2 regions of the Flavobacterium sp. 90 genome follow, and region 2 is predicted to be linked to the other one. Evidence: riboswitches for the same ligand, from Rfam matches in the RefSeq annotation. Region 2 holds a riboswitch; the other holds the start of a gene.

Region 1 (4,318 bases), 3.5 Mb from region 2:
ATTCCTCTTTCTGAAGAACCTTGAGAAATAATACTTACACTGATGTTATGATCGCCCATAACTTTAAAAATACGAGCATCAACACCTGATTTCCCAAGTAATCCACGACCTTCAAGATTTACCAAAGAAACATTTTCTAAAACAGAAAGTGTTTTAATCCCTTCTTTAGCAGAATCTGAAGTAATTAAAGTTCCACGGTTTTCATGATTAAAAGTATTTAAAATACGAAGCGGAATATTTTTTTCTAATAATGGAATTATCGTTTTAGCATGTAGAATTGTTGCTCCAAAATTGGCCAATTCATTTGCTTCATTAAATGATAAATATTCAATTTTTTTAGCATCGGCTACCAAATCAGGATTTGCGGTATAAATTCCGTCTACGTGTGTAAAGTTCTGAAGCTCTTCAGCATCCAAATAATTAGCAATTAACGAAGCGGTGTAATTACTTCCGTTTCTTCCTAATGTTGTGGTGTCGTTGTTGTTGTTTGAACCAATGAAACCTGTAACGATATTAACTGTTTCTCCGTTATGTAATTTGAAATAATTGATTACATTTTTTTTCGAAAGTTGTTCTAAAGGCTGTGCATCACCAAATTTCGAATCGGTTTTTAGCAATTCTCTTGTATCAACAAAATTCGCAGGAATCCCTTTTTCAACTAAAATTGAAGTCAATAATTTAGCAGAAAGCAATTCGCCTTTAGACAAAATCTGATCTTTAATTTTATTGCTGTAATCTCCTATCAGGCTAACTCCTTCAAAAAGTTTATCCAAAATATTAAACTCTTCAGATAAATCAACTTGTGGAAAATCTGAAGCTTGATATGCTTTAAAGCTTTCTAATAAAGGTTTGTAATTACCATTTTTAGCCGCTATTCTTAAAATATCTTCAAGTTCATCTGTTGCATTTCCGCGGGCAGAAACTACTACGGCAATTTTTTCGCCTTGATTTACTTTATCTGAAATGATTGAAACTACCTTGCTAAGTCCTTCTCCGTTTGATAACGATTTGCCTCCAAATTTTAATATTTTCATTTTATTTTTCTATTGTTTCTGCCTTAAAAATATCGGCAAGTAAATGATCTAATTGTTTGTACTCGATTAAAAAAGCGTCATGTCCGTGAACTGAATCTATTTCGCTATAAAAAACATTGTCTTTGAACTTTTTTAAGTCCTGAAAAGTTTCCCGATTTTCTTTTGGTGTAAAAAACAAATCCGAATTGATTCCGATAATATGAATCGCTGCATTTGTTCTAGACATTAAAGTTTCAAAATCGTCACTATTTCTGGTAATATCTATGGTTTTAAGTAATTGGTTCATCAGTTTATATGATGCCAATTGATATCTCTTTTGTAGTTTTTCACCGTGATGTGCCAACCAGCTTTCGATATTAAAAACAGAAAGATTGGCATTGATTGTACGCTGAAATTTTTCTTTGAATGATTCAGGAGATCTGTAACACAACATTGCATGAATTCTGGCATCTTCAATAGGACGTGACGAATTATTAAGAATCTGCTCTTGCAAATAGCAATTAGCAATCATCCAGTCCGTCGATTTCCAGTCTGTAGCAATGGGAATTAGGTTTTGAGTAATATTAGGTTCTAATGCAAGAATTTCCCAAGCGATTCCTCCGCCAACAGAACCTCCAATAATGGTGTGTACCTGATTAATATTTAAAGCTTCTAAACCTTTTATAAATATTCTGGCAATATCTCTGGTGGTAAAATCCAGATAATTTTCAATTATAAACGAATCGTTTCCATTTCCCGGAACATCAAATGCCAGGATAGTATATTTTTGGGTATCAATCGTTTTTTCTTCGCCAATTAAATCATTCCACCAGCCATTTTCTCCAGTTACCTCAGCGTTTCCTGTCAAAGCATGATTAACCAAAACTATAGGCGCACTATGTAAAGGCAAACCAGAAAGCGTAAAACTTAACGGTAATGAAAGATATGCTGCACCACTTTCGGTGATGAAATCTTGAATTATAATGGGACTTGGTATATTTTCCAATTTCAAATCTTTTTATTATTGATTTGTATGTGGAAATATTAGAAAGAAAGTACTAGAGTGAAACTAGAAAAATTCTTGTTGTTATCTTTCCACGTTTGGGCGTGGTAGAATGCAGCACCTTCTTCGATTTAACGAAGGGTTGCTAAGGATTCATCGGGTCTAATCCCTCGTCCTTTCTTTATAACATTTCAATACGTTTTTGAACTTAAAGGTGCAAATTAACTACTTATTTCTTAAACTAACAAATTTTATCGAAACTGATTCTGCAATTTCTTAAACATAATTTAAAATAAGTCGAAAGTTTAAAAGTCATAAAGTCAAAAGAATTGGCATCAATTAAATACATCAATCTCTTTTGTTTACTATTTAAAAACTATTATACGCAAAAAATTACCGAACAATTTGCCCAGTAAAATTTAGCAGGTTTCCCTTATTTTATGACACTTTCTGATTTAGATAAAAAGTGTTTCATTTTCTTTTGAATACATCAAAAACAATAAAGAATTTGGTTCTTTTTTCTCCGCTTTTTTATCTGTTTCAGTTATTCCGAAACTTGGATGAATCAATTCGTTTACTGGCGGTGGATTATTTCTTTCGATTTTGCTTCTGAAAAGTTTTTTTCTTAAGTAGTTAATTGTGCTCATGATATTTAAGTTTATGTTAGTTTGCGTTTTATAATCTTTATTGTTTGTTTAATTCTTTGTTATGGTAACCAAATGGAATAAAAAAACCCTTTTGGGTTTTTAATACCAAAAGGGTTTAAGTTTTTTACAACTTATATATACTTTTAGTATCAACAGACGCATACACAAATACGTGCGACGTTAAACATCTTGTTCATCTGTAGGGATTTATTCATCTTTGATTTACTTGCTATTTTAAAAAAATCTTGCATTTGTTTGTCTTTAAAAGCTTCTCGAAACTGCTGAATTATTTTTACTTATTTTTCCTCTTCAAAATCAATAAGATATAAAATTCATCAACGGTTTTATCCGATTAACATAACTATTATTTAGAATAACTAAATTTATCTTCTTGGTGTTTTTGAGGTATTACAAATGTGCGAATATTTTTTCAATTACGCAAGTGAGGATCAACAAATTAATCTTAAAAAACGTTAAAAAACATCATTTTAACGTTAAAAAACATCTTACAAAATTGGCTTTTGTTAAAATGAGAGTTAAAACCTACAAAAAATACGTTACAAATTTTCCTGTTTCAAAATATCAAAGAACAACTAACTACTATTAAAAGCCACTTACAACCAAACTGCTTCTTTATTTTTAATTTTTTCAGCCACTTTCAAAATGTCAGTAATTACTCCTCTTGAAATAGCTTGTTTGCATGCCGATGCACTCTGAATTACGATTGGAACATCTGCGTAAGATTGGGTATAAATTTCGAAAATAGTATCAGATCCTTTTAGTTGACCAATTGCCGACGAAACCGGTTCTGAAACCAATTTTACTTCTAATGTGTTTTTCTCCACATCAAATTCTCCTACATATCTTAATACATGATTATCCGCTTGTGTGATTTTTGCAATTTTGAACGATTTATCGACTGCTTCTTTATTAAGAATACCATTTTGTTCTAAATGTTCTTCCCTAAGCAAAGAATCGATTTTTATATCCGACAGATCAAAATCCTTCCCGATTTCTCTCGTCAAAATCAGTAATTTTCTGGCGGTATCATTTCCGGATAAATCTTCTTTAAAAGTCGATCGCATTAATCCGAGTAAACTCGCGTCTTTTAAAAGCGAAGAAAAAGTGGCTTCTTCTGTAGCAAATCGGTTAAAAACATAACTCAGATTATCTGAAAAAACACCGCGAATCTTTGTAATTTTCTCTCCTGAATGATACAAATCTCTTAAGGTCTGTAAAACAGGAAAACCAGTATCAACCGATGTTTCATACAAAAACTCTTTATCATACTTTTTAAGATTTGACCTAATCTCTTTATATAAATCAATTGGCAATGTATTGGCTTTTTTATTTACCGCAACAATATTAAATCCGTTTTCAATCAATGTATTATAATGATGAATGAGTTCGTCACTTGCAGTTGCGTCAACAGCGATTAGATTCTCGAATTCATTTTCTTTGGCAAATGCAATAATATCCTGCACTTTAAAAGGAACGGCCAATTCTAAGAAATTGGTTTCCCAGGCATATCCAACGCCTTCTTTCTCGAAAAAAGCTACTGTTGAATTTGTGATAATCGGAAAATGAAAATCAACATTTCTACTTTCGAGAAAAAACTCCTGACTTTCGATAATTTGATTGATCAAAGTACTTCC
Region 2 (4,318 bases):
TGGATGGCGTAAAAAACAGACAAAGTCCAAAAGACTCCGGAAAACCTTTTAAAGGCGAAATTCTGAATATAAAAGTCGTGAATTCTATCGCTGTAGCGGAATTAAATGTTAAAATGTACGACTTTAACTATCGGGATTTTTTATCTTTCCATAAGATTGATGGCAAATGGATTATTGTCAATAAAATGCTCACAGACATTAGCGAATAATTTAAATTTTAAAGCGATGTGGTACAATACAAAAGCTAAAGAATTATTAGGAATTGACTATCCGATTTTACAAGGACCTTTTGGCGGTAATTTATCAACCGTAGAATTAACTGCAACAGTTTCTAATCTTGGCGGATTAGGCGGTTATGGAGCTTATACTTTGAGTCCGCAGGAAATTTATGAAGCAGACAAACAAATAAAAGCAGCCACAAATAAACCCTATAATATTAATCTTTGGGTTTCAGATCATGATATTCGGGATGGCGGTTTAACCGATGAACAATTCGAGAAAACAAAAGCACTTTTTAAACCTTATTATGATGAACTTGGAATTCCGTTACCGGAAAAACCAGCGTCGTTTCAATCAAGATTTGAAAATCAGTTAGAAGTTATTTTAGACATTAAACCAAAAGTTTTTAGCTTTATGGTTGGCGCTCCTTCAGATGATGTTTTAGAACAATGCCGAAAATTAGGAATTGTAACAATAGGAGTAGCCACAACGCTTGACGAAGGTGTTTTTCTGGAAAGTAAAGGTGTTGATATGATCGTCGCTTCGGGTTTTGAAGCAGGCGGACACCGACCTTCTTTTTTGGCTTCAGCCGAATCATCTTTAACCGGAACTTTTGTTTTACTGCAATTAATGCGAGAGAAAATAAAAATACCAATCATTGCCGCCGGAGGAATCGCAAACGGAAAAGGAATCGCAGCAGCTTTGACATTAGGCGCAAGCGCAGTCCAAATTGGAACTGCATTTTTAGCAACCGATGAATCGAATGCATTACCAATTCACAGAGAAATGTTATTTTCGGACGCAGCAAAATACACAACACTTTCGCGTGCTTACACCGGAAGGCTTGGACGCGGAATCACAAGCCGAATCGCAAAAGATATAATAGGGAAAGAATCAGATGTTCTGCCTTTTCCGTTACAAACTACTTTTATATCTCCATTGCGAAAAGCAGCGCTCGATCAACAAAAATGGGATATGATATTATTCTGGGGTGGACAAATTTCGCCAATTTTAAAACACACAAAAGCCAAAGATTTAATGCATTCTCTAATCGAAGAAACTACAGCTTATTTTGAGGATTTGAAATTATAACGCTCTTTTTGTCATCTCGACGAAGGAGAGATCACACTAGAAACTCGACAAAGATTGGTGACAATATTGAACGCGGATGACGCAGATTCGCTTTGCGAAAACACAGATTAAAACGGATTTTATAGGCTTAATCTTGTCATCTCGACAAAGATTGGTGACAATATTGAACGCGGATGACGCAGATTCGCTTTGCGAAAACACAGATTAAAACGGATTTTATAGGCTTAATCTTGTCATCTCGAAGAAGGAGAGATCACAGTAGAAACTCGTCAAAGATTAATAACCGCAAAGTATTGTCATCTCGACGAAGGAGAGATCACACTAGAAACTCGTCAAAGATTAATAAACGCAAAGTATTGTCATTCCGAGGAACGAGGAATCTCCGCAAGTAACTCGACAAAGATTAGCGACATTCTAGACGGAGCTTCTTGCGAAGATTCCTCGTTCCTCGGAATGACAAACTGCATGATTACTATCTGTTCTATACAAACTCATTTCAAAAAAGGAATGAGTTTTTTTGTGCTTTTTCTACAACATAAAAATCATATTTCATGTTTTTTATCAATCAAGTGTATGAATTTCTGTTATAAAATAACAAAACTTTAAAAGATTTATTTAAATGTAAAGTTTTATTTTACAGTCTTTTATGATATGAAAAACACGCTTTATTAATAATTTTAAAAAAAAATATTTATAAACTATACTAATTTTATAGAATTAGTATATATATTTGTACCACAGAAAACTTCTGTATGATACTTATCCAGAAAGACTGAGGGAATAGGCCCAATGATGTCTTAGCAACCTGTTACCGAATAAGGTGCTAAATCCTTCCCACTTTTCGGGACAGATAAGAAAGATTTGCTCAAAATCTGAATAAGATCATGAATGTTAAAACCTTTTATTTTTTAAAATGAAAACAGACACAACTTTATACGCGGCTTATGAATTTTTGAATTCAATTTTTGATGCAAATAGTATGGCTGTTTTCCGAATGCGAAAGCATTAAATTCTTATCCAATTTTCCCTTTAAATAGCATTTGCTAAAATCCATTTTACATTGGGTTAAAGGAATTCCCTTGTCTAATTTCAATTAAAATAAAAATCATATTATCACTTAAAAATCAAAATAAAATGAAGAAAATATTATTAGGTTTCGCTTTATTTCTTGGGGTTACACAAACTCAGGCGCAAGACACAAGCTTGCAATTAAAAGGAACTGTTATAGATACAGTTGCGCAATATGTTTATCTGCAAAAATTCCACAATAAAATGTTTACCACAATTGATTCGGTAAAAGTAAAAGATGGAAGTTTTAGTTTTAAAACAAAAGTAAAAACTCCTGAATTATACGGATTAAGCGTGAATACAGAAGATTCTCCGCTGTATATTTTCCTTGAAAAAGGCCCTATAACAGTAAAATTAAGTCCAAAGAAATACTATAGTGGATCTGTAGTAGAAGGTTCTGAGGCTCAGAATTTATTTGAAACCTATAAAAAATCGAAAGATGTAGAAATTAGTAAATTCATTACAGAAAACCCAAAATCTATTGTTTCGGCTTATGTTTTGTACCGAAACTGGTCGTACAGATTGTCGCCGGAGCAAATTACTCAAAACATTGCTTTGCTTGACAAAAGCCTTCAAAGTACCACTTACGTGAAAGAATTAAAAGAACTGGTTACCGTTTTAAGCGGATTGGCGGTTGGAAAAAAAGCCCCTGATTTTACCAGCGTTAATCCCGAAGGAAAACCAGTTCGTTTTTATGAAACTCTAAAAGGAGGTTACACTTTAGTTGATTTTTGGGCTTCATGGTGCGGACCTTGCCGAAAAGAAAATCCAAATATCGTAGCGGCTTACAAAGAATTTCACGATAAAGGATTTAATATTATCGGAATCTCTTTAGACAAAAAGAAAGAAAACTGGATCAAAGGTATTCAGGACGATAATTTGACTTGGACACACGTTTCTGATTTACTTTTCTGGAATAGCGCCGTTGCAAAATTATATGGCGTAAGAGCAATTCCCGGGAATTATTTAGTGGATTCAAAAGGAATTATCGTAGCAAGAAATCTACATGGAGAAGAATTGCAAACTACGCTTAAAACGCTTTTAGAGAAAGGGATTTAGAGCCTATTTTCTTTTTTGTCATTCCGAGGAACGAGGAATCTCCGTTAGAAACTCGACAATCATGATCGACAATCTTTACGGAGCTACTTGTGGAGATTCCTCGTTCCTCGGAATGACAAATGAAACGAAAATATTCTTATGAAAATAATTGTCTTAGGCCCGATAGAAGTGGAAATCCTTTTGTGGCGGGGTTCGCAACAAAAGATTGAAATGGATTGCTTCGCCAGTTCGAACTTTCAGGCTCGGGTGCGGGATTAGCTCCAAAAAAACATTTGATTTTATCATAGAAATCAGAATGATAAACGGAACTTATATAATCCAAAATAATAAATTTAGTTAATTTAAATGATAAGGAAATGAATGCTATTGAGACAGAAACAAAACCAGTTGAATCAGAATGTTATTTTTCAAAATTTAGAGAAAATACAGTAGGTGTTGATCATATTTTTAAATCGGTTTATGGAAAACAAAATTTGCTTTATGCAGATTGGGTTGCCAGCGGAAGATTATACGCCCCGATTGAGGATATTATGCTCAATAAAATTGGTCCAATGATTGCCAATACGCATTCACTTTCAAGTCAAACCGGAAAAACTTCCACGTATGCTTATCAATACGCAAGAGATATTATAAAAAAGTCGGTTAATGCCAACGAATCTGATGTTCTGGTGACAACCGGAAGCGGAATGACGGCTGCTTTATCAAAATTGCAACGAATAATTGGTTTGAGAAAGCATGATGATAATGACAAACCTGTGGTTTTTATCACGCACATGGAGCACCATTCTAATCAGGTTTCGTGGTATGAAACGAATGCCGAAGTTGTGATTTTACGTCCTGATGAAAACAATTTAGTTGATCCAAATGTTCTTTCGGAAGA

The links. Region 2 has a riboswitch for S-adenosylmethionine ahead of C8C83_RS20510 (TlpA disulfide reductase family protein). Riboswitches for the same ligand answer to the same signal wherever they lie in the genome.
Region 1: it holds a riboswitch for S-adenosylmethionine, as region 2 does, so the genes downstream of both, C8C83_RS06365 (alpha/beta fold hydrolase) here and C8C83_RS20510 (TlpA disulfide reductase family protein) in region 2, are expected to answer to the same signal.

Annotation. Positions count from the first base shown of each region.
Region 1 is NZ_SMGE01000001.1:1,598,182-1,602,499, forward strand. Features, by position in the region: gene thrA (bifunctional aspartate kinase/homoserine dehydrogenase I) at 1-1,034, opposite strand, end outside; gene C8C83_RS06365 (alpha/beta fold hydrolase) at 1,036-2,019, opposite strand; SAM riboswitch class I at 2,098-2,206, opposite strand; gene C8C83_RS06370 (hypothetical protein) at 2,472-2,663, opposite strand; gene C8C83_RS06375 (aspartate kinase) at 3,278-4,318, opposite strand, start outside.
Region 2 is NZ_SMGE01000001.1:5,085,587-5,089,904, forward strand. Features, by position in the region: gene C8C83_RS20500 (nuclear transport factor 2 family protein) at 1-209, shown strand, start outside; gene C8C83_RS20505 (nitronate monooxygenase) at 226-1,311, shown strand; SAM riboswitch class I at 2,068-2,168, shown strand; gene C8C83_RS20510 (TlpA disulfide reductase family protein) at 2,446-3,438, shown strand; gene C8C83_RS20515 (aminotransferase class V-fold PLP-dependent enzyme) at 3,795-4,318, shown strand, end outside.